Regions from separate parts of the Streptomyces speibonae genome, predicted to be linked through region 1. Evidence: riboswitches for the same ligand, from Rfam matches in the RefSeq annotation. Region 1 holds a riboswitch; each other region holds the start of a gene.
The links. Region 1 has a riboswitch for cobalamin ahead of AC5L3C_RS08205 (energy-coupling factor ABC transporter permease). Riboswitches for the same ligand answer to the same signal wherever they lie in the genome.
Positions count from the first base shown of each region.

Region 2: linked by a shared signal. The riboswitch ahead of AC5L3C_RS08765 (iron chelate uptake ABC transporter family permease subunit) and the one ahead of AC5L3C_RS08205 (energy-coupling factor ABC transporter permease) in region 1 are both predicted to bind cobalamin.
Region 3: linked by a shared signal. The riboswitch ahead of AC5L3C_RS29605 (cobalamin biosynthesis protein) and the one ahead of AC5L3C_RS08205 (energy-coupling factor ABC transporter permease) in region 1 are both predicted to bind cobalamin.

Region 1 is NZ_OZ480260.1:1,860,751-1,868,465, forward strand. It holds gene AC5L3C_RS08200 (ABC transporter substrate-binding protein) at 1-1,448, opposite strand, end outside; cobalamin riboswitch at 1,651-1,833, shown strand; gene AC5L3C_RS08205 (energy-coupling factor ABC transporter permease) at 1,864-2,574, shown strand; gene AC5L3C_RS08210 (energy-coupling factor ABC transporter substrate-binding protein) at 2,571-3,530, shown strand; gene cbiQ (cobalt ECF transporter T component CbiQ) at 3,535-4,284, shown strand; gene AC5L3C_RS08220 (energy-coupling factor ABC transporter ATP-binding protein) at 4,281-5,144, shown strand; gene AC5L3C_RS08225 (hypothetical protein) at 5,174-5,350, opposite strand; gene AC5L3C_RS08230 (NAD(P)H-dependent oxidoreductase) at 5,527-6,090, opposite strand; gene AC5L3C_RS08235 (GntR family transcriptional regulator) at 6,156-6,791, opposite strand; gene AC5L3C_RS08240 (PIG-L deacetylase family protein) at 7,141-7,715, shown strand, end outside.
Region 2 is NZ_OZ480260.1:1,993,144-2,000,858, forward strand. It holds gene ptsP (phosphoenolpyruvate--protein phosphotransferase) at 1-1,733, shown strand, start outside; gene AC5L3C_RS08750 (ROK family protein) at 1,896-3,080, shown strand; gene AC5L3C_RS08755 (thiamine pyrophosphate-requiring protein) at 3,213-5,057, shown strand; gene AC5L3C_RS08760 (glycoside hydrolase family 11 protein) at 5,112-5,831, opposite strand; cobalamin riboswitch at 6,176-6,327, shown strand; partial or broken gene AC5L3C_RS08765 (iron chelate uptake ABC transporter family permease subunit) at 6,412-6,561, shown strand; gene AC5L3C_RS08770 (superoxide dismutase) at 6,700-7,350, opposite strand; gene AC5L3C_RS08775 (hypothetical protein) at 7,532-7,715, opposite strand, start outside.
Region 3 is NZ_OZ480260.1:6,585,129-6,592,843, forward strand. It holds gene cobN (cobaltochelatase subunit CobN) at 1-604, opposite strand, end outside; gene AC5L3C_RS29600 (cobyric acid synthase) at 601-2,148, opposite strand; gene AC5L3C_RS29605 (cobalamin biosynthesis protein) at 2,145-3,086, opposite strand; cobalamin riboswitch at 3,206-3,325, opposite strand; gene AC5L3C_RS29610 (hypothetical protein) at 3,517-3,738, opposite strand; gene AC5L3C_RS29615 (inorganic phosphate transporter) at 3,770-5,023, opposite strand; gene AC5L3C_RS29620 (class II aldolase/adducin family protein) at 5,171-5,866, shown strand; gene AC5L3C_RS29625 (alpha/beta hydrolase) at 6,023-7,150, shown strand; gene AC5L3C_RS29630 (hypothetical protein) at 7,297-7,715, shown strand, end outside.

The sequences.
Region 1 (7,715 bases):
TAGCCGGGGTTCTTGACGAGTGCGCGCTGGAGGTCGTCGTAGGCCTTCTTGCGGACCTCGGGGTCGCGGCTGCGGCGGCCGGTGTCGAGGGCCTCGTCCACGGCCGGGTCGTCGTACCGGGCCATGTTGTTGAAGCCGTCACCGGCGAGGGAGGAGTGCAGCAGGGTGTAGAGGCCGAAGTCGGGGTCGCCGGTGCTGCCGAAGCCGGCGAGGACGGCGTCGCGGTGCATCCGGGGTTCGATGACCTCCCAGGTGGCGCTCTCGACCTTCACCTCGATGCCGGCCTTCTTTGCGTCGGAGGCGTAGGCGAGGGCGTGGTCCTGGCGGACCTTGTCGCCGGAGGGGTAGTAGAGGGTGAAGGAGGCGCGGCGGCCGTTCCTGGCGCGGACGCCGTCCTCACCGGCCTTCCAGCCGGCCTTGTCGAGCATGCGGCCCGCCTCGTCGAGGTCCTGGTCGCGTTCGATGCCCTTCGCGAACCAGGGGTCGTCCACGGGCAGCGGGCCGTAGGCGGGGCGGCCGGCGCCGTCGAGGATCTTGTCGACCATGGCCTCGCGGTCCACGGCGAGGTCCAGGGCCCGCCGGATCGCGGTGTCGCCGGTGACCGGGTTGCCGGTGGGGAGGGTGACGGCGCGGAAGTCGTAGCTCGTCGCCCGGTGGGTGCCGAGCCCGTCGTCGTCGGCGAAGGTGGCGGCGAGGTTGGGCGGGAGGGTGGCGCCGTCCAGGTCGCCGGAGCGCAGCCGGGTGGCGCGGACGTCGTCGTCGGCGATGATCGCCATGGTGAGCTTTTTCACCTCGGGGGCGCCGCCCCAGTAGTCCGGATTGGCCTTGAACGTGAGCTTTTCGCCCTTGCTCCAGCCGGTGAGGACGTACGGTCCCGTGCCGACCGGTTCGGTGTTGAAGGCGCCGGTGTTGGGGTCCTGCTTCCCTGCGATGTGTTCGGGGACGACGGGCAGGACCGTGCGGGCGGCGAAGCCCGCGTAGGGGTAGTCCAGGGTGAAGACGACCGTGTCGTCGCCGTCCGCCCGGACCTCCTTGATGGCGTCCAGTTCGCTCTTGGCGGGGTTGTTGGTCTTGTCGTCCAGGACGGTGCGGTAGGTGAACACCACGTCGTCGGCGGTGAGCGGCTCGCCGTCACTGAACTCCACGCCGTCGCGCAGGGTGTACGTGTAGGTGCGGCCGCCGTCGGTGACCTCGGGGAGCGACGCCGCCAGCGCGGGTTTCAGGCTGAGATCGGCGTTCCGGGCGAGGAGCCCGTCGAAGATCTTGGAGTTGCCGTCCTTGCCGTAGCCGAGCAGGGGGCTGAGGGTGTCCGGTTCGGTGGAGACCCCGATCACGACGGAATCGGCGGCCGCGCCGTCGTCCGTTCCGCCGTCGCCGGGCGCCGAACAGGCGGCGAGCGCACCGGCCATCGCCACCGCGGCGGCGCCCCGTATCCGTCGGGTCGTCATCGATCCTCACATCCCTGTTGCCTGAATATCGCTGTTGCACATTACATGCAGCAAGGTTCTGCCCAGGACGGCGGCCCTTCACTCCCCCGGCCCTGCGATGGGCGCCGCGTGTGTCAAGTGCGCAGGTGTGCGCCGGTGTCCGAGCTGCCGGGCGCCGTCCGCGCGCCCCCTGTGACCGCTTGTCACCGGGCCGGTGCGGGCACTACTGTCACCACGCCTTGGTGACGGGAAATCGGTGCGATACCGGTGCGGCCCTCGCCACTGTGATCGGGAAGTCCGGCTCCGGCCCTCACGGGCAGCCACTGGGTCCTTCGGGACCCGGGAAGGCGGAGCACGGGCGGTGGTACCCGTCAGCCAGGAGACCGGCCAAGGCGCGTCAACCATCCACGAGGTGCTGGAGAGGGTCTGCTGAGCCATGCACATAGCCGAGGGTTTTCTGCCTCCGGTGCACGCGGTCGCCTGGGGCGCCGCGTCGGCGCCGTTCGTCGTCCACGGAGCCCGGTCGCTCATCCGTGAAGTGCGGGAACATCCCGAGAGCACGCTGCTGCTCGGCGCGTCGGGAGCCTTCACGTTCGTCCTGTCCGCGCTGAAACTGCCGTCGGTGACCGGCAGTTGCTCCCACCCCACCGGTACGGGACTGGGCGCCGTGCTGTTCCGGCCGCCGGTCATGGCGGTGCTGGGCACCATCACCCTGCTGTTCCAGTCGCTGCTGCTCGCCCACGGCGGTCTGACCACGCTGGGCGCCAACGTCTTCTCGATGGCGATCGTCGGCCCGTGGGCCGGGTACGGCGTCTACCGGCTGCTGCGCCGGTACGAGGCGCCGCTGATGGTCGCGGTGTTCTTCGGCGCGTTCGTCGCCGACCTGTCGACGTACTGCGTGACGAGTGTGCAGCTCGCGCTCGCCTTCCCCGACCCGGGCAGCGGATTCCTGGGCGCGCTCGGCAAGTTCGGCTCCATCTTCGCCGTCACGCAGATTCCGCTCGCGGTGAGCGAGGGGCTGCTGACCGTGCTGGTGATGCGCATGCTGGTGCAGTCCAGCCGGGGGGAACTGACGCGGCTCGGGGTGCTCGTGTCCTCGGTGGCCGGGCGCGAGCGGGCGGAGTCGGCCGAGGCGGTGGCCCGATGAGCCGTAACGCCAGGATCAACGGCCTGCTGCTGCTCCTCGTGGCCGCGCTCGCGGTGCTGCCGCTGGTGCTCGGGCTCGGCGACCACAAGGAGGAGCCGTTCACGGGCGCGGACGCGGAGGCGGAGACCGCGATCACCGAGATCGACCCGGACTACGAGCCGTGGTTCTCCCCGCTGTACGAACCCCCGTCCGGCGAGATCGAGTCCGCCCTCTTCGCCCTCCAGGCGGCCCTCGGCGCGGGCATCCTCGCCTACTACTTCGGCCTCCGCCGCGGCCGCCGCCAGGGCGCGGCGCAAGCGGTGACGGCCGTCGCCGCCCCGGACACGGCCCCGGCAGCCGGGGCCGGCCCGAAGCCGGGACCTCCCCCGATCCCGAGCCGGTGGCCGACCTCCGGCTCGGGGCCGGCCACCGGCCCAGGAACAGGTTCCGCTCAAGACGCGGCCTCCGACTCAGAGCCGAGCTCCAGCTCGGGCTCACCGTCGAACGCCGTGGGGGGACCGGACTCCGGCTCGGATCCAGGGCCGGGGTCGGGGTCGGCCGCCGGCTCAGGGCCGGCCCCCGGCACGGGCGCGACGGGCAGCTCAGGGGCGGACATCGGCTCGGAACCGGGCTCGGCCTCCACCCCCGGCACGGGCACCAACGCAGAGACGGGGCCCGCCTCGGGCTCGGTCTCGGGTACGGGGTCGGCCCCCAGCACAGGGTCGGCCCCTGGCACGGGCGCGACCCGCCGCTCGGGGACGGACTCCGGCTCGGGGGCGGACCCGTCCTCGGCCCGCGGCACGGGCACCAACTCAGAGGCGGGCCTCGGCTCGGGTACGGGGGCGGCCGCCGGCTCGGCGTCGGGCACGGGCTCGGGATCGGAGGCCGGCACGGCCTCGGGGTCGGGTGCGGGTTCCGGCTCGGGCTTCGGGGCTGAGAGCGGGCGGGGTGGGGACCCGAAGCGGGCCTGGGGCTGAGGGCGTGCTGCCGATTGACGTGGCGGCGCACAGTAGTCGGTGGCGCCGTCGCCATCCCGTGGACAAGGCCGTCCTGAGCCTCGGCCTCACCGCGCTCGCGATCTCGCTGCCGCCCTGGCCTGGCGCGGCCCTGGTGCTCGTGACCGCGCTCGCGGTCCTGCTCGGCCCGGCCGGAGTGCCCGGGCGGCGGCTGTGGCGGGCGTACCGGGTGCCGCTGGGGTTCTGCGTCACCGGGGCGCTCACCCTGCTGGTGCAGGTGGGCGGGCCGGACGGGTTCGTCTCACCCGCCGAGGACGGGCCGCTGCGCGCCGGGGAGTTGCTGCTGCGCACCTCGGCGGCGTCCCTCGGGGTGCTGCTGTTCGCGTTCACCACTCCCCTGTCGGATCTGCTGCCGCGCCTCGTGCGCGCCGGCGTGCCCGCCCCTCTCGTCGACGTGGCGCTGGTGACGTACCGGATGAGCTTTCTGCTGCTCGACTCGGTACGCCGGGTCCGGGAGGCGCAGGCGGCCCGGCTCGGGCACACCACCCGCGCGGCGACCTGGCGCTCCCTCGGCGGGCTCGGCGCGACCGCGTTCGTGCGGTCCTTCGACCGGGCGGCGCGGTTGCAGACCGGTCTCGCCGGACGCGGTTACGACGGCACCCTGCGCGTGCTGGTGCCCGAGACCCGGATCTCCGTCCGGTTCACGGTGCTGAGCGTGGCGCTCCTGGCGGCGCTGGCCGCCCTCACCCTGGTACTGGAAAGGCCCCTGTCGTGAGCGAGTCCGTGCCGGTGGCCCTGCGGGGCGTGTCCTTCGCGTACGAGGACGGACCTCCCGTGCTCACCGGCCTCGACTTCGAGGTGCGTGAGGGACGCGCCCTGGCCCTGCTGGGGCGCAACGGCAGCGGCAAGACGACGCTGATGCGCCTGCTCAGCGGCGGACTGCGCCCGGACGGCGGGGAGTTGACGCTGGACGGGCGGGCGGTGCGGTACGACCGGAAGGGGCTGACGGCGCTGCGCACCACCGTGCAGCTGGTGGTGCAGGACCCCGACGACCAGCTGTTCGCCGCGTCGGTCGGACAGGACGTGTCGTTCGGGCCGCTGAACCTCGGCCTGCCGGATGCGGAGGTGCGGGCCCGCGTGGCCGAGGCGCTGGCCGCGCTGGACATCTCCGCGCTCGCCGACCGGCCCACGCATCTGCTCTCCTACGGGCAGCGCAAGCGGACGGCCATCGCGGGCGCGGTCGCCATGCGACCCCGCGTACTGATCCTGGACGAGCCGACGGCCGGCCTCGACCCGGACGGCCAGGAACGGCTGCTCACCACCCTCGACGGGCTGCGTGCGAACGGCACGACGGTCGTCATGGCGACGCACGACGTCGACCTGGCCCTGCGCTGGGCGGACGACGCGGCCCTGCTCACCCCGTCGGGCGCGCACACCGGCGCGGCGGCCGGGATGCTGGCCCGCACCGACCTGCTCGCGGCGGCGGGACTGCGGCTGCCGTGGGGTGTCGCGGTCGCTCGACTCCTGCGGGAACAGGGGCTGTTGACCAAGGCGGCCACGGGTCCGCGGACCCCGGAGGAACTGGCGGCCCTGATGACCGCGCCGGCCGGCGGGAGGAACACACGGCTCGTGTGACGGCGGTCGGAGGAAGTACCAAGACCTGCTCAGAACGGCAGGATTTCGTTCACGGTCAGGGAGTCGAGGTCCAGCGAAGCGCCGCGGCGGCGGTCGCGGGAAGCGGGCTCGTCCGCCAGATGCAGCGCCCTGCGGCGGGCATCCTGGTACGAGTCCGCTTCCACCACGAACGTGTGGCTGCCGACGCTTCCTTCGGGAGTCCTCATGAGAAAGGTGACGGACCAGAAGAACATTGGTCTGCCTCCGGTTTCGGGTCGAAGGCTGGTCTGCGTTGTGCCCTGGAATCAGTGTTGACCCGCGGGCACCGATGCGTCCAATGCATATATCGCAATCACTGAATGCAGGGGGCGCATATACGGCCGTCCTCGTCGCGCGAGGCGGCTCAGGATGCCGCAGCCTCGGTGGCCGCGGCGGCCAACTGCTCGATGATGGCGGGAAGTTGCTCGGTCACCTCGGCGTCCTGAACGGGCTGGACGTCCGCGAAGCGGGCCCGTGATCCGGGGATCGCGAGCGGGGCGTGGTCCAGGACGACGGCACCGGCGACACCGAGGGCCCTGCGTGCGTCGTCGTGCGCCCGCGCCCCGCCGAAGCGGCCGGCGGACGCCCCGATGACCGCGGCCGGCTTGCCGGCGAGGGCGGCCGAGCCCCGGGGCCGGGAGCACCAGTCGATGGCGTTCTTCAGCGCCGCAGGGAGGGTGCCGTTGTGCTCGGGCGACAGCAGGAGGAAGGCGTCCGCGCCGTCGGCGGCCTCCCGGAGCCGCGCGGCGGCCGCGGGGACGCTGCCCTCGACGTCGATGTCCTCGTTGTAGAGGGGGACGTCGGCGAGTCCCTCGTGGATGTCGATCTCGACGCCCTCGGGGGCGAGCTTGCCGGCGGCCTGGGCCAACTGGCGGTTGTGCGATCCGGAACGGAGGCTTCCCACGAGGGCGAGGACGCGTATGGGCATGACGGAACTCCTGTCGGGTCGAGCGGGGAGATAAGGGGGGAGAAGGAAGGAGTACGGCGGGCTCGTCACACCTTCCGCATGGCGCTGATCACGCTGTCCACATGGCGTCTCGCGGCGGCCTCGGCCGCCTCCGGGTCACGGTTGGCGATCGACTCGATGATGGCCAGGTGCTGGGGCAGCGACACGGCCGGGCGTCCGGGCTGGAGGGCCAGCTTGTACTGGTGCCGGATCAGCTGGGCGCGCAGCCGGTCGATGAGTTCGGCGGCGGCCTTCTGGCCGGACATCTCCAGAACGAGCCGGTGCATCGCCTGGTTGAGCTGCGAGTACTTCAGCGGCTCACCCGCCGCCACCGCCGCCTGCATCTCGTCACCGAGCCCGCGCAGCCGGGCGATGTCGTCGTCGGTGGCCCGCTCGGCCGCCTTCGCGGCGCACAGCCCTTCGAGGACCATCCGGCACTCGGTGATGGCGATGGCCTCCTCGATGGGGACCACGCGCACACGGGCACCGCGGTTGGGGATCCGCTCGACGAGGCCCTCCGCCGCCAGGTCAAGCAGCGCTTGGCGGAGGCTGGCTCTGGTGACGCCGTAGGTTTCGGAGAGCTCCACCTCGACCAGCCGCTGACCGGGGACCATCTCCCCGGACAGGATCGCCTTGCGCAGCTCATCGGCCGCGCGGCGCGCTGCAGTGACCCCACGTGACATCTCGGGTCTCCCTTCTTTTTCCTCAACGTAGCCAATGGCTGACCATATTGTCAACAATCACGTAGACAATCACCGCCGCCCGGACAACCCCGGGACGCCCGGCGAGCAGCGCCGCGAGCACGGTCGCGAGCGCCACTGCGGCCACCCCGCCCAAGATTAGTTCACACAATCATCGCCGAGATTGTTGACAATCTTTGGCGAGCGCCGTCACTCTCATGGAGACGCAGGGCCACGGAACGGCCCGAACCGGCGCATTCCGGATGAAGTCCCTGTGTCCCGATACGGCGACGTGCGCATGGCGCGGGCCACGGTCTCACCGGCCCCGATGCGTTGTGGACAAGGAGATTCGATGAGTTCAGTCCCAGATGCTGGGCCGCTGCTCGTCATCAGTGCCCATGCCGGTGACTTCGTGTGGCGTGCGGGCGGCTCGATCGCCCTGGCGGCCGAGCGCGGCGAGCGGGCGAAGGTGGTGTGCCTCAGCTTCGGCGAACGGGGTGAGTCCGCCAAGGCATGGCGGGCGGGCAGGACGCTGAAGGAGATCAAGGAGATACGCCGCACCGAGGCGGAGAACGCCGCCGCGGCCCTCGGCGCCGAGATCGAGTTCCTGGACGCGGGCGACTACCCGCTGCAGGAGAGCGCCGAGCTGGTGGACCGGCTCGTCGGCGTCTACCGGGAGCTGAACCCCTCGGTGGTGCTCACCCACCCGCTGACCGACCCGTACAACGGGGACCACCCGGCCGCGAGCAGGATGGCGCTGCAGGCCAGGGTGCTGGCCCAGGCGGTCGGCTACGACGCGCCGGGGGAGCCGCTGGGCGCGCCCCCGGTCTTCTTCTTCGAACCGCACCAGCCGGAGCAGTGCGGCTTCGTCCCCCAGGTGCTGCTCGACATCACCGCGGTCTTCGACAAGAAGCGCGCGGCCATGGA
Region 2 (7,715 bases), 130 kb from region 1:
GCCTGCGCGAACGCCTGACGGCGGCGGTGCGCGACCGGCTCGTGGACGCCCCCACCGCCGTGCAGCGCGTCCTCACCGAGCAGGCGGACACCCTGCGCGCCTCCGACAGCGCGCGCATCGCCGAGCGGGCCACCGACGTCGACGACCTGCGCCTGCGCCTGCTCACCGCCCTCGGCGCCGCCCGGCAGACCCGGCAGCCCGAACTCCCGGAGGACGCCGTCGTCGTGGCGACGGACCTCACGCCGTCGCAGACCATCGGCCTGGACCGCGACCGCCTGCGCGCGTTCGTTCTCTCCGGCGGCGGTCCGACCGCCCACACCACGATCCTCGCCCGCTCCCTCGGCATCCCCGCCGTCGTGCAGGTGTCCGGGCTGGAGGCGATACGGCCCGGCGCGCCGCTCCTCGTCGACGGCGACCGGGGCACCGTGACCCGCGACCCCTCCCCCGACGAGGTCGCCCGCGCCGCCGCGGCGGCCCGCGCCCGGGAGACCGCCGCCGCCGAGCCACTGCCCCACGCCACCACCGGCGACGGCCACCGCGTCCGGCTGTCCGCGAACATCGGCTCCGCCGACGAGGCCGTCCGCGCCCACCGCGCCGGCGCCCGCTCGGTCGGCCTGTTCCGCACCGAGTTCGTCTTCCTCGCCGGGGACGGCCTGCCGGACGAGGAGGAGCAGCTCGCCGCGTACGCCGGAGCCGTCCGGGCCCTGGACGGCGGACGGGTGACGATCCGTCTGCTCGACGTCGGCGGCGACAAGCCGCTGCCGCCGCTGACCGCCGCCGAGGCCAACCCGATGCTCGGCCACCGCGGTGTGCGGCTGCTGCTCGACGCCCCGGACGTGCTGCGCACCCAGCTGCGGGCCGCATTGCGGGCCGCCGCGCACGGAGAGGTGTGGATCTGCGTGCCGATGGTCTCCGGCACCGCGGAACTGAGCGCCGTACGCGGTCATCTCGACGCGGTACGGGCCGAGTTGGCGGCGAACGGAGTCGAGCACGGTCCGGTCGGGCTCGGGGTCATGATCGAGACCCCGGCCGCCGTGCTCTGCGCCCCGGCCCTGGCGCGCGAGGCCGACTTCTTCTCCGTCGGCACCAACGACCTGCTCCAGTACCTCGTCGCCGCCGACCGGGACAACACCCGCGTCACCCGTCTGCTCGACCCGCACACACCCGCCCTGCTGCACGCGATCGGCCTGGTCGTCGCGGCGGCGCACGCGCACGGCATCACGGTCAGCGTGTGCGGCGAGGCCGCGGGCGACCCCGCGATCCAGCCGCTGCTGATCGGCCTCGGCGTGGACGAACTGTCCATGACCGCCGCCCGTCTGCCGGACGCCGCGCGCGCGATCGGCGCCCTGAGCGGCGCCGAGGCCACGGAACTCGCCGGCCGCGCCGCGCACGCGGACGACGCCGACGCCGTACGCGCCCTCCTGGAGCCCGCGCCGCCCGCCCCGCCGGTCACCGCCGAGCCGCTGGACGGGGACGGGTGGGCCGTCAACGTGACCGTCGCCGACCCCGAGGGCCTGCACGCCCGCCCCGCCGCGCAACTGGTGGCGACCGCCCAGCGCTTCGCCTCCGAGATCACCCTGGACGTGGCCGGCCGGCGGGCCGCCGCCAAGGCCATGCTCGCCGTGCTGGGCCTGGGCGCGGACCGCGGCACCGAGGTACGGATCGAGGCCCGCGGCGCGGACGCCCGGGAGGCCGTGACCGCGCTGGGCGCGCAGCTGGCGGTCGCTCCCTAGCGGCCCGCAGCACCGCCCGGCTTCCCGTCACGTCGCCCCGGCTTCCCGTCACAGTCGACCCGGCTTCCCGTCACTGTTGTCGACCCGGCTTCCCGTCACAGTCGACCCGGTTTCCCGTCACCGTCGAACGGAATAGTGCACACGATTGGCATAATGACTGGCATGGGGATTCGCAACGGCCGAGCTGCGGCGGGGGCCGGCCACCTCCTGGACATGATCCGCAACAAGCGGGCCCGCACCCGGTCCGAGCTCGTCCGTGCCTCCGGCATGGCCCGCGCCACCGTCGAGAACCGGCTGACGGGACTGCTGGAGGCGGGTTACATCGTCTACGGGGCGGGCAGTCCCGGTTCGGCCTCGGTCGGACGCCCGGCCGAGGTGTTCGAGTTCAACCAGCGCTCCGGCACGGTCCTCGCCGCCGACCTCGGGCTCGACCACTGCCGGGTGGCGGTGACCGACCTGGATGCCGGGGTCCTGGCATCGGCCGGCGGACCGGTGGACATGGATGCCGGGCCGGAACAGGTCATGCGGGAGGTGGACCGGCACTTCACGGCCGTGCTGGAGCAGTCGGGCGCGGCGGCCGGCGACGTGCGGGCCATCGCCGTCGCCGTGCCGGGGCTCGTCGAGACCACGACAGGCCGTGTCAACTCCCCGACCATGATGGGAAAGTGGTACGAGTTCGATCTGAACGCGTTCTTCGCGCAGCGGTTCGCGGAGGTGCCCGTCCATCTGGAGAACGGCGCCCACGTCATGGCGCTGGGCGAGCAGCGCAAGCGGTGGCCGGACACCGCCGACCTGCTCATGGTCGACGCCGGGATGAGCGTCGGCAGCGGGCTGGTCCTCGACGGGCGGCTCTTCCGTGGGTCGCTCGGCGCGGCCGGGGACATCGGGCATCTCAACCGCGGCGGCAGCAGGGTCTGCCGGTGCGGCAGCGTCGGGTGCCTGGAGACCGAGGCGGCCGGCTGGGCGATCGCCCGGGATCTGCGGAGCATGGACCGCGAGGCGCGGACGGCCGCGGACATCGTGGCGCTCACCCGTCAGGGCGACCCCGACGCGGTCGGGCTGGTGCGCCAGGCGGGGCGGGTCATCGGCAGTGTGGTCGCCGACCTCGTCGGCGTCCTCAACCCCTCCGTGGTGACCGTCGGCGGGGCGCTCGCCGAGGCGCGCGAGACCCTGCTGGCGGGCATCCGCGAGGCCGTCTACGCCGGCTCCCACCCGCTGGCCACGCGCGATCTGCAGATCACCCACAGCCTCCTGGGCACCGACGCCGGCCTGATCGGCGCGGCCACCCTGGCCTCCGAGCAGCTCCTCGCCCCCGAGGCGATCGACGCGCAGCTCAGCAGCCGCTGACGTTTTGCCCGTACCCGCGCGGTTACCCCTGAAGGGTCATGCCCTCGCGTCCCCTGTGCACGGGCCTTGTCCACAGGCCGGACGCCGGGGCCGGGGACCGTGGACCGTCGACGGGATCGGAACGGAGCTCGCATGGCCGGCAACAAGGTGTCCGACTACATCCTCCAGCGGCTGCGCGAGTGGGATGTCGATCATGTCTTCGCCTATGCGGGCGACGGCATCAACGGTCTGCTGGCGGCCTGGGGACGGGCGGACAACAAACCGAAGTTCGTCCAGGCCCGCCACGAGGAGATGTGCGCGTTCCAGGCCGTCGGCTACGCGAAGTTCTCCGGCAAGGTCGGGGTGTGCGCGGCCACCTCGGGGCCCGGCGCGATCCACCTGCTGAACGGCCTGTACGACGCCAAGCTGGACCACGTCCCCGTCGTGGCCCTGGTGGGGCAGACGAACCGCAGCGCCATGGGCGGCTCCTACCAGCAGGAAGTGGATCTCGCCAGTCTCTACAAGGACGTCGCGTCCGACTTCTGCGAGACCGCCACCGTCCCCGAGCAGCTGCCGAACCTGATCGACCGTGCCCTGCGCACCGCGTACGCCCGGCGCACGGTCACCGCGGTCATCGTCCCCGGCGATGTGCAGGAACTGGACTACAGCCCGCCCACGCACGCCTTCAAGATGGTGCCCTCGAGCCTCGGTCTCGGCCGGTACGCGCCGGTGCCGGCCGAGGAGGACCTCCAGCGGGCGGCCGACGTGCTGAACGCCGGCGAGAAGGTGGCCGTCCTCATCGGGCAGGGCGCCCGCGGCGCACGCGAGGAGGTCGAGCGGCTGGCGGACGTCCTCGGCGCCGGGGTGGCCAAGGCGCTGCTCGGCAAGGACGCCCTGCCGGACGACCTGCCCTACGTCACCGGCTCCATCGGCCTGCTGGGCACCCGCCCCTCCTACGAGCTGATGCAGGAGTGCGACACCCTGCTGATGATCGGCTCCAGCTTCCCGTACACGCAGTTCATGCCGGAGCTGGACCAGGCGCGGGCCGTGCAGATCGACATCGACCCGCACATGATCGGCCTGCGCTACCCGAACGAGGTCAACCTCGTCGGCGACGCCCGCGAGACCCTGCGCCGCCTGCTGCCCAAGCTGCACCGCAAGCAGGACCGGGCCTGGCGGGAGAAGACCGAGAAGAACGTGGCCCGCTGGTGGGAGATCATGCAGCGCCGCGCCGCCGTCGGCGCGGACCCGGTCAACCCGGAGTACGTCGTGCACGCCCTGGACGGCAAGCTCCCCGACGACGCCATCCTCACCGCCGACTCCGGCTCGGCCGCCAACTGGTACGCCCGGCACCTGCGGCTGCGCGGCCGCATGCGCGGCTCCCTGTCCGGCACCCTGGCCACCATGGGCCCCGGGGTGCCGTACGCCATCGGCGCGAAGTTCGCCCACCCCGACCGGCCCGCGATCGCCCTGGTCGGCGACGGCGCCATGCAGATGAACGGCATGATGGAGCTGGTCACCGCCGCGAAGTACTACCGCGAGTGGTCCGACCCGCGGCTGATCGTGGCGGTGCTGAACAACGGCGACCTCAACCAGGTCACCTGGGAGATGCGCGCCATGTCCGGCGCCCCCCAGTTCGAGGAGTCGCAGCACATCCCCGACCTCCCCTACGCCGACATCGCCCAGCGCATCGGCCTGGACGGCGTACGCGTGGAGAAGCCCAAGCAGGTCGAGGCCGCGTGGGACCGGGCGCTGGCAGCCGACCGGCCCTTCGTCATCGACTTCCGCACCGACCCGGCCGTCCCGCCGATCCCGCCGCACGCCTCGCTCGACCAGATCGAGGCGGCGGCCACCGCGATCCTCAAGGGCGACAGCGACCGCGGCTCGATGGTGAAACAGGGCCTCAAGGCCAAGGTCCAGGACCTGCTCCCCGGCACCCGCCACCGCGACGACCGGCCGGGCGCCGGCAAGCACGACAGCACCGGGGAGAACACGTGACGCGGGCCCCGTCACGAGGACGGGGCCCGCGGCCGCCGGTGCGCGGGACGAACGTCAGCCGCTGACCGTGATGTTGGAGCTTCCGCTGCTCTGGAAGCCCTCGGTGGCCATGATCATGTAGTACCGGAACTCGCCCAGGTTCATGCCCGCGCGCGCCCAGGCGTCGAAGTGGTTGCCGGTGGTGATGGTGCCGGAGCCGATCACCTTCGACTGCCGGACGCTCCAGTACTGGTCGAAGGTGCGGGTGCCCTCGACGGAGGGGGCGTTGTAGCGCGTCGTCTTGTAGATGTCGTACGTGCCGCCGTCGCTGTAGACGGTGCCCCGGTGCTCGCCGGTGGGCCGGTAGCTGCCCCAGTTGTCGACGATGTAGTACTCCACCAGCGGGTTCGACGTCCAGCCGTAGAGACAGCCGTAGCCGTTGCCCGACGGGTTGAAGTAGCCGCTGTAACGGACCGTCCTGCGCCCGCCGTTGCCCCAGCCCTTGCCCGCGACGAAGTTGCCGCAGTTGGTCCACTGGGTGCTGTAGCTGCCGCCGCCGTTGAGCGTCATGGAGACGGAGCCACCGCCGTCGGTCCAGAACGAGTAGTACATGCCGTCGTAGCCGGTCTGGTTGGTCGTGATGGTGGTGGCGGCGTGGGCGGTGCCGGGCAGCAACAGTCCGGACGCGGTGGCGAGCGCGGCGGTGCCGGCGCCGAGGAAGCCGCGCCGGCTCAGGCCGCCGAAGGGAGCGGGGTTCTGCTGAAACTGGTCCTGCTGCGTGCCGTCCTTGTGCATGCGTCCTCCCGATGAAGGCTGGTGGGGGGCGGGCGGCCGGGGCCTGCCCGCGGGCCTTGCAGGGAAGTCTTCGGAGACCGCCATGAGCCTGTCAACAGTTTCGACCAAGTTTCGGAAACATTTCCTTCACATGGAGAGGGTTGAGATGTGGCATATTCGCAGTTCAGATAGCCTCCTACGCGACTCACCTCCTTCAGCGCATGGTGATGTGAATGCATAACACCGCAATCAAGAGAGCAGAGGGCGAAACTTTCGGACACGCGTGCCGAGGCGCGAGGGGGCGTGCGCGTGAAGCTCCGCCCATGCGCCCTTTTGCCCTGAGCCGGGCGGCTCGCAGGATCACCGGTTCATCACCGCGACGGGAAACAGGAAGCCGGTGCGAATCCGGCACGGTTCCGCCACTGTGACCGGGGAGTTGCCCCCGTCCACACGCCACTGCGCACCGCGCGGGAAGGCCAGGGGGAGGAGCGTCGATCCGGGAGTCAGGACGCTGGCCTGCCGCGGGCCCGATCCGAGGAGCGCGGACTCCCCAGGAGGCTTCACGTGTACGACGGCATGTCCCGTCCCCCGCTGTTCACCCCTGGACGTGGCCCGCTTCCGGGCCCGCATGTTCGTGCTGCTCTCCCTGGTCACCGGCGTCATCGTCGCGGCGTGCGGACCGATCGGCTTCGTCGGCCTGATGCTGCCGCACACCGTCCGCCTCGCCGTCGGCGGCGACCACCGCCGCGTGTGCCGGCGGCCGCGCCCTTCCTCCCTCCCCCCGAGTGAACACGGAAGGGGCCCGCGCGAGCGATCACTCACGCGGGCCCCTTCGTCGCGCCTGCCGTGAAGGGTGAGAAGACGATCACGAGCAGGACGTCTGTCGCGGCTACAGGCGCAGAAGCAGACTGTCGCCCCGCTCCTTGGCCGCGGCGTACCGCTTCGCCACGTCCTGCCAGTTGACGACCTGCCACATGGCCTCGATGAAGTCCACCTTCTGGTTCCTGTACTGCAGGTAGAAGGCGTGCTCCCAGGCGTCGAAGACGAGGACGGGGGTGGAGCCCTGCCCGACGTTGCCCTGATGGTCGTAGACCTGCTCGACGATCAGCCGGCCGCTGAGCGGCTCGTGGGCGAGCACGCCCCAGCCGGAACCCTGCGTGGTGGCGGCGGCCTTGGACAACTGGGCCTTGAAACCGGCGAAGGAACCGAACGACTCGGTGATCGCGTCGGCCAGTTCCCCGACACCGTCCCGGGCGAGGGGCTCGCCGCCACCACCGTCCTTCGGACCGGTCATGTTCTGCCAGTAGACCGAGTGCAGGATGTGCCCCGAGAGATGGAACGCCAGGTTCTTCTCCAGGCCGTTGACCGCCCCCCACGCCTCCTTGTCCCGCGCCTCGGCCAACTGCTCGAGGGTGTCGTTGGCCCCCTTCACATACGCCGCGTGGTGCTTGTCGTGGTGCAGCTCGATGATCTCCGGACTGATGACCGGCGCGAGCGCCGAGTAGTCGTACGGGAGCTCCGGGAGCGTGTAGAGCGCCATGCCCAAGGTCCGCCCTTCGACGTTATTGCAAGTTATGTGCAACTGCATCATACCGGCAAGTGTGGCGGGCCGTCGTACATGAGTGGGACTGGAGGAGGATGGCCGCCCAGGGCCAGGCGGCTTCGTATCCGGACCACGCAATGGCCGCCGGTCGCGAGCTCGCCAGGCGGAGGGAGACGATTCACTCCCGGTGGTCAGTGATGAACGTGTGAATGACCTGAGTCAGGCGGCGGCGGTCCCGCTCCGTCAGATGTGAGGCCTCCCCCACCTGTGCGAGGAAATAGCTCAGGCTCGCAGTGCAGATGTCTCCCTGCCGGTCCGGCAAGCTGCATGAGATGGACTTCCCGGCCGGATTCCCCTGCGTG
Region 3 (7,715 bases), 4.7 Mb from region 1:
CGTACAGCCCCGGGTCGGCGCCGCGCAGTGAACCGCAGTACACGGGAAGGGCGTTGGCGCCCCGTGCCTCGATCGCGTCGCACAGCGTGTCCACGAAGGCGGTGTTGCCGCTCAGTTCGTGCGCCCGGTAGAAGAGCACGCCGACGGTGGGGCGGCCCTCGACCGGGGCCCGCTCCCCGTGCAGCCCGAACTCCGGCATCGGGCGCGGCTGTTCGAACCCCTCGCCGGTCAGCAGCACGGTGTCCGACAAGAACCGGGCCAGTTCGGTCAGGTTGCCGGGGCCGCCCTCGACGAGGTAGCGCAGCGCTTCGGCGACCACCCCTGCGGGCACGGTCGACTCGGCCATGAGTTCCGCGTCGGGTACGGCCTCCCCGCCGAGCAGCACCGCCGGGATCCCGGACGCCTTCAGCGCGGCGAGTCCGTCCTCCCAGGCCCGCTTGCCGCCGAGCAGCCGTACGACGGCGAGGTCCGCGCCGTCGAGCAGCGCGGGCAGCTCGTCGGCCACGTCCACGCGGGTCGGGTTGCCGATCCGGTAGGAGGCGCCGGAGGCACGGGCCGCCAGGAGGTCCGTGTCGGCGGTCGACAACAACAACACAGTGCTCATGCGGGCGCTCCCGGTGGAATGAAGGGCAGTCCTTGCGGCGCGCCGGACTCGATGAGCCGCCACAGCGCGTCCGTGTCCGCGTGCTGTTCGATCAGGTCGCCGAGCCGGTCGAGCTGCTCCTCGCGCAGCGCGGCGAACGAGGTGCCGGGGGCCGGTACGAAGCGGCGTCCCGAGGCCCGCGCCACCTCGCGCAGGAAGGCCCGCCGGAAGCCGTCCGACTCCAGCGAGCCGTGCCAGTGGGTGCCCCAGGTCTGCCCGGCCCGGCAGCCGTCCAGGAAGGGTTCCCCTCCCAGTACTTCGGCGACCCCGTGATGGATCTCGTAGCCCTCGACGGGCTCCCCGAGGGCTTCCCCCACGGGCCGGGCGAGCGTCTTGCCGTCGGCGAAACGCACCCGTACGGGCAGCACGCCGAGCCCGTCGACGCGCCCCTGCCGGCTCTCCACGTGGTCCTCGATCTGTTCCCCGAGGATCTGGAAGCCCCCGCAGATCCCCAGCACGGGGCGCCCCTCGGCCGCCCGCCGCCGCAGCGCGTCCGCCAGTCCGCGCTCCCGCAGCCACTCGAGCGCCCGCACGGTACCGCGCGTTCCGGGCACCACCGCGAGGTCGGCGTCGGCCAGTTCCTCGGGCCGGTCCACGAACCGCACCACGACGCCCGGTTCGGCGGCGAGCGCGTCCACGTCCGTGAAGTTGGACATCAGCGGCACCGCGCACACGGCGACCCGCAGCACGTCCTCGCCGGCCGGCGCGGCGACCGCGGACTCCCGTACGGCGCCGCGCAGCGACACCCTCCCCCACTCTCGGCTTCGCTCGAGCGGGGGGACCCCCATCCCGTCCTCCTCGTCGATGCCGAGGCCGTGCCGGAAGGGCAGCACGCCGTACGTCCGCCGCCCGGTCAGACCGTGCAGCATGTCCAGGCCGGGTTCCAGCAGCGAGACGTCGCCGCGGAACTTGTTGACCAGGAACCCGGCGACCAGCCGCTGGTCCTCGGGCGAGAGCAGCGCCACCGTGCCGAAGAACGACGCGAAGACACCGCCCCGGTCGATGTCGCCGACCACGAGGACCGGCAGTCCGGCGCCCCGGGCGATCCCCATGTTCACGATGTCGGTGCGCCGCAGATTGATCTCGGCCGGGCTGCCGGCACCCTCACAGATCACCGCGTCATACGTGCCCCGCAACCGCTCCAGACAGTCAAGGACCGTGCCCAGCAGCCGCTGCTGGCGTCCGCCGTGGTATCCGCGGGCGCTCATCTCGCCGACGGGCCGGCCCAGCAGCACCACCTGGCTGGACCGTTCGCCGCCCGGCTTGAGCAGCACCGGGTTCATCAGCGCGGTCGGCTCGAGGCGGCAGGCCTGGGCCTGCATGGCCTGCGCCCGTCCGATCTCGGCGCCCTCCCGGGTCACGAACGAGTTCAGCGACATGTTCTGCGCCTTGAACGGGGCGACCTTCACGCCCTGCCGCACCAGCCACCGGCAGATCCCGGCGGTCACCACACTCTTGCCGGCGTCCGAGGTGGTCCCGGCGACCAGCAGACCTCCACCGCTCACGACGCACGTCCCTTCACGACGCTCCGCGCGGCGACGCCGGCGGCGAGCGCGAGCCAGCCGACCCGCCGCGAGAGCCGTACCGCCCGATCGATGTCGGACACGTTCACGGCGCGTCCGCCGCCGCCCAGGACCGGCCGGTGCTCGACCCGTCCGCCGTAGGAGAGAGTGCCGCCGAGCCGTACGCCGAGCGCGCCCGCGAAGGACGCCTCGACGGGACCGGCGTTGGGGCTCGGATGCTTCGCCGCGTCCGCGCGCCAGGCCCGTACGGCCCCGCGCGGGTCCGGTCCCGCGAGCGCGGCGAGTACGGCGGTCAGCCGCGCCCCCGGCCAGCCGGCGACGTCGTCGAGGCGGGCGGAGGCCCAGCCGTAGCGGCGGTGGCGGGGCGACTTGTGACCCACCATCGCGTCCAGGGTGTTGACGGCCCGGAACCCCACCAGGCCCGGCACCCCGGCGACGGCGCCCCACACCAGCGCGCCCACCACGGCGTCGGAGGTGTTCTCGGCGACGGACTCCACCACCGCGCGGGCGATGCCGTCGGCATCCAGCGCCTGCGGGTCCCGGCCGCACAGATGGGGCAGCCGGGCGCGGGCCGCCTCGACGTCCCCGGACTCCAGGGCGCGCCCGATGGCGCGGGCCTCCCGGGCCAGCGAGGTGCCGCCGACGACGGCCCAGGTGGCGACGCCGGTCAGGGCAACGGAAGCGGCGGGACTACGGCGTACGGCGCGGGCGGCGAGGCTCGCGAGCGTGACGGCGCCGCCGACGCACACGGCGGTGTGCACGGCCCCGCGGCCCCGGTCGTCGCGCCACAGCACCCGCTCCACGGCAGCCGCGGCCCGCCCGAAAGCGGCGACCGGATGCCCGCGGCGGGGATCGCCGAGCAGCAGGTCGCCGAGGAGGCCGGCGGCGGCGCCGTACGCGAACACGCGGTCGGCACCCATGGGTTCAGCCGGTGACGGATCCGGAGGGAGCGGCCCCGGAGCGGGGCGGTGTGTCGCTGGTCGACCTCAACAGGCAGCCGCGCATGGCGATATGTCCTCACTCAGGGTGTCCACGCCCTGGTTCGACGAGACCGGCGGCGAGAGTTCCTGGCTCCCCGGGTGGCTCACCCCGGTGACAGTGGCGGGACCGCGCCGGATTCGCACCGGCTTCCTCTCCTGCCGCCGTATTGGCTGAGGCAGTCCACCACGGCCCCCGAAGGGCCGTCAACTTGCCGTTGACCTGCGAGGCTGAAGTGTGCTGAGGCCCACAGAGGGGCGCCGGTGGGTGAACCGGGGACGGGCGCGCACACGCCGGCGGGCGGTGCGGGAGCTCCGGCTCCCGCACCGCCCGCCGGACGGACGCGCTGTGCGGTCAGGCCGCCATGACCCGTCAGGCCATGATCAGGTAGATGCCGTACCCCACCGCCGCCGCGCACGCCGCGAAGCAGGCGTACGCGCCGGTGACCGCCAGGGCCGCGGGCCGGCCCTGTGCGGCGGCCCGCTCGCGGTGGGACAGACCGGAGATGCCGAGGGTGAACAGGCCCACCAGGGCCACCGTGACCACGAGGCTGACGCCGAAGACGGAGCCGAGGGCCGCCCAGTCGATTTTCATGGTGCTCTACTTCCTTCGTACCGGGTCGCGGTCAGACGGTGGTCCTGGCCGACGGGGTCGCCGGGTCGGCGGACTCCGGGGCCGGGATCGTGACCGAGATCTCGTCGGCCACGGTGCCCGCCGGGGGAGGCGTCACCGCGGCCATGGCCTGCGTCACCACGCCGGACGGCTCCGCGTCCGGCACGTCGTGGTCGTTGACGTTGGTGTGGTCGACGACCTCGCGCCGGGAGACCTTCCAGATCGCGGCACTGGAGGCGATCAGGAAGACGGCCACGAGGGCGGTGCCCCAGTCGCCGAAGCCGCAGATCCACTCGGCGAGCGCGGCGACCAGGGCCGCCGCCGGCAGCGTCAGGCCCCAGGCGACGAACATCCGGGTGGCGGTCGACCAGCGCACCACACCGCCCTTGCGGCCCAGGCCCGCGCCCATCACGGAACCGGAAACGGAATGCGTGGTGGAGAGGGAGAAGCCGAGGTGCGAGGAGGCCAGGATGACCGTCGCGGCGCTGGTCTGGGCGGCGAAGCCCTGCTGCGGCTGGAGGTCGGTCAGGCCCTTGCCCATGGTGCGGATGATGCGCCAGCCGCCGAGGTAGGTGCCCATGGCGATGGCGAGGCCCGCGGAGAGGATGACCCACAGCGGCGGGTCGGAGTCGGGGGCGAGGGTGCCGCCGGTCACCAGGGCGAGGGTGATGATGCCCATCGTCTTCTGGGCGTCGTTGGTGCCGTGGGCCAGGGAGACCAGGCCGGCGGAGGCGATCTGCCCGGCGCGGTAGCCCTTCTCGGCGGCCTTGCCGTCGGCCTTCTTGCCCAGGCGGTAGGTGAGCCGGGTGGCGAACATCGCGGCGAGTCCGGCCACCAGCGGGGCGGCGATCGCGGGGATCAGCACCTTGGTGACGAGGACGTCGCCGTGCACCCCGCCGAAGCCGGCGGAGGCGACCGTGGCGCCGATCAGACCGCCCATGAGGGCGTGCGAGGAACTGGACGGCAGACCGACCAGCCAGGTCAGGAGGTTCCAGAGGATCGCGCCGACCAACGCGGCGAAGATGACCTCGGGACGGATGCCGGCCTCGTCGACGAGGCCCTTGGAGATCGTGTTGGCGACCTCCACCGAGAGGAATGCGCCGACAAGGTTCAGTACGGCGGACATGGCCACCGCGACCTTGGGCTTGAGCGCACCGGTCGAAATGGTTGTTGCCATCGCGTTCGCGGTGTCGTGGAAACCGTTCGTGAAATCGAACGCGAGTGCGGTTACCACCACAATCGCGAGGATCAGCGAGAAGCTTTCCATTTACCCAGGCAATCGTTCGAGGTCATTGGCTGATCGAACGTAGGTAACCTGGGTGAACGGAAGATGAACTGGAACGGGCATCGGGGTGACCGTAAGAGGGGGTGGCCGCTCCGCCGGATGGCCGGGGCCGACTGGCAGGATCGCGCCATGACTGAGCAGCTGCGGAACGGCCGGAGACACGCGGACGAGGACGAGGCGCGTGCCTGGGTGGAGCTGGTGGAGACCGCGTGCCGGAGCGTCGCCGACGGACTCGTCGTCGGCACCTCCGGCAACGTCTCCGTGCGGGTCGGCGAGACGGTCCTGGTCACCCCGTCGGGGGTACCGTACGACCGGCTGACGCCGGACGACGTGACCGGGGTCGACCTGGCCGGCCGGCAGGTGATCGGCACGCTCCTCCCGACCAGCGAGCTGCCCATGCATCTGGCGGTGTACCGCACGACCGGCGCGCGTGCCGTCGTGCACACGCACGCCGTGCACGCCACGGCCGTCTCCACGCTCGTCGACGAGCTGCCGCTGATCCACTACATGGCGGCGGCACTGGGCGGCCCCGTCCGGGTCGCCCGCTACGCCACGTACGGCACCGACCGGCTGGCCGAGCACATGCTCCGCGCCCTCGACGGCCGCACCGGCTGCCTGCTGCGGAACCATGGCACGGTCACCCACGGCACGACCCTCGGCCAGGCCTACGACCGCACGGCCCAGCTCGAATGGATGTGCCGGGTCTGGCTGACGGCGTCCTCGGTCCCGGGCCTGACCCCCCACCTCCTGACCCGCGAGCAGTTGACGGAGGTGAGCGAACGCCTGACCGGCTACGGCCAGCATGGCAGCCCCTCCGGCGCTTGAGGAGCGGGGGAGCGGGGGCCGGGGGGAGCGGGGGGCCGGGGGGGGAGCGCCCCCGGACCGGGACGGGAAGGGGCGACGGGGGGCGAAAACACCCCCCGGCCCCCACCTGAACCGGCCCACTGGCCGGGTACCCGTCCCGACGTGACACTGGAAACCGTGCGCACTGTCAGAGCGACGGCCGCTGCCGTCACCGCCGTGATGGGCGCCGGCGCCGCCGCCGTGGCCGCCGGGCGCTTCGCCAGCGACGCCGCCCTCAGGATCCCGCCCGGCGGCCCCCTGCCCACCGAGCCCGCACTCACCGTCCACGCCACCGCCGCCGGCCAGGTCACCCTCACCCGGGACCTCGCCGCCCTCCGCCCCGGCCGCCACGGTCTCGCCGGCAACGGCTTCCACGCGGTGGTCGGACCCGTGCTGTCCGGCACCTCCAACCCCGCCGACACCGTCGTGCGCCGGCTGGAGCGCGTCACGCACGGCACCCTGGAACCCGGCGACCGTGCCTGGCTCACCCCGGCCGTATGCACCGGCGACCCGGGCACCGCCCTCGGCCTGGACCACACCGACCTCGACGTCCCCGGCGAACTGGGCCCCCTGCCCGTCTGGTTCGTGCCGGGCGCCCGGGACACCTGGGTGATCGCCGTCCACGGCCTGGGCACCACCCGGGAACACCCCCTGAACGTCCTGGAGGTCCTGCACCACCACCGCTTCCCGGTGCTCCTCCCGGCCTACCGCGGCGACCCCGGCGCACCGGGCGCACCGGACCGCCTCAACCATCTCGGGGAGGCCGAGTGGCGCGACCTGGACGCCGTGCTGCGCCACGCGGTGGACTCCGGCGCCCGTCAGGTGATCCTCTACGGCTTCTCCATCGGCGCGACCATGGCGCTGCGCGCCACCGCCCGCTCCGAGCTGCGCGACCGCGTCGCCGGCCTCGTCCTCGACTCCCCGGTGCTCAGCTGGGAGGCGACCCTGCGCGCCCTCGCCGCCGCCCACCACACCCCGGGCGTGCTGCTGCCGCTGGCCGTCCGCGCCGCACAGGGCCGCACAGGGCTGTACGGCGACCGCAGGCCCGGCGCCGTCCACCTGGACCGCGTGAGCGTCCCCACGCAGATCTTCCACGGACCCGACGACGCCGTGGCCCCCTGGCGGTTCTCCCGCGACCTCGCCGCCGCCCAGCCGGACTTCGTCACCCTGCGCACCGTCAGGGGCGCCCCCCACGCCGCCATGTGGAACGCCGACCCTCAGGCGTACGAGGAGGGTCTGCGACGCTTCCTCACCCCGCTGATGTGAGGCCCTTCCCGGTGATTCCGTTTGGCGTCGTACCACTGGCCTGATTCGCTCGCTGCCACCGGTTCCGGCCCGGGGTTCGGGCCCTCCCCGGGGCCTCGTCGACATTCCGTTTGGGTTTTCGGACCGTCAACCGCAAGACTGCACCCGTGACGTCCCGTATCCCGCGCGACTCCAGGCTCCGACTCGTCGGCCCGCGACCCCTGGCCGCCGCCCCCGCCGCGATCAGCCGGCAGCGCCCGCGCCGCCCCGCGCCACGCCCCCCGGAGGGCACTCCCGCGCCCGCGGAGCTGGCCGGAATGGCCCGCTCCTGTCTGGCCGCGGCGGCCCGCGTCGCCCGCTGGGCCGACGCCGCCCTCGGCCCCGGCCGGGACGGCGCCACCGCCGACGGCAAGGCCACCCTCTCCGACGCGAGCGCCGAACGTGCCGCCCGGGACCTGGGCCTGACCACCGCTCAGGTCCGTGCCGACTGGGACACCGCACGCCTGGCCGGTCTGATCGAGGTGCACGGCGACACGGCCCGCCCCGGCTGGCGGCTGCGCGCCTGGGACCGCGACGACAGCGCCGT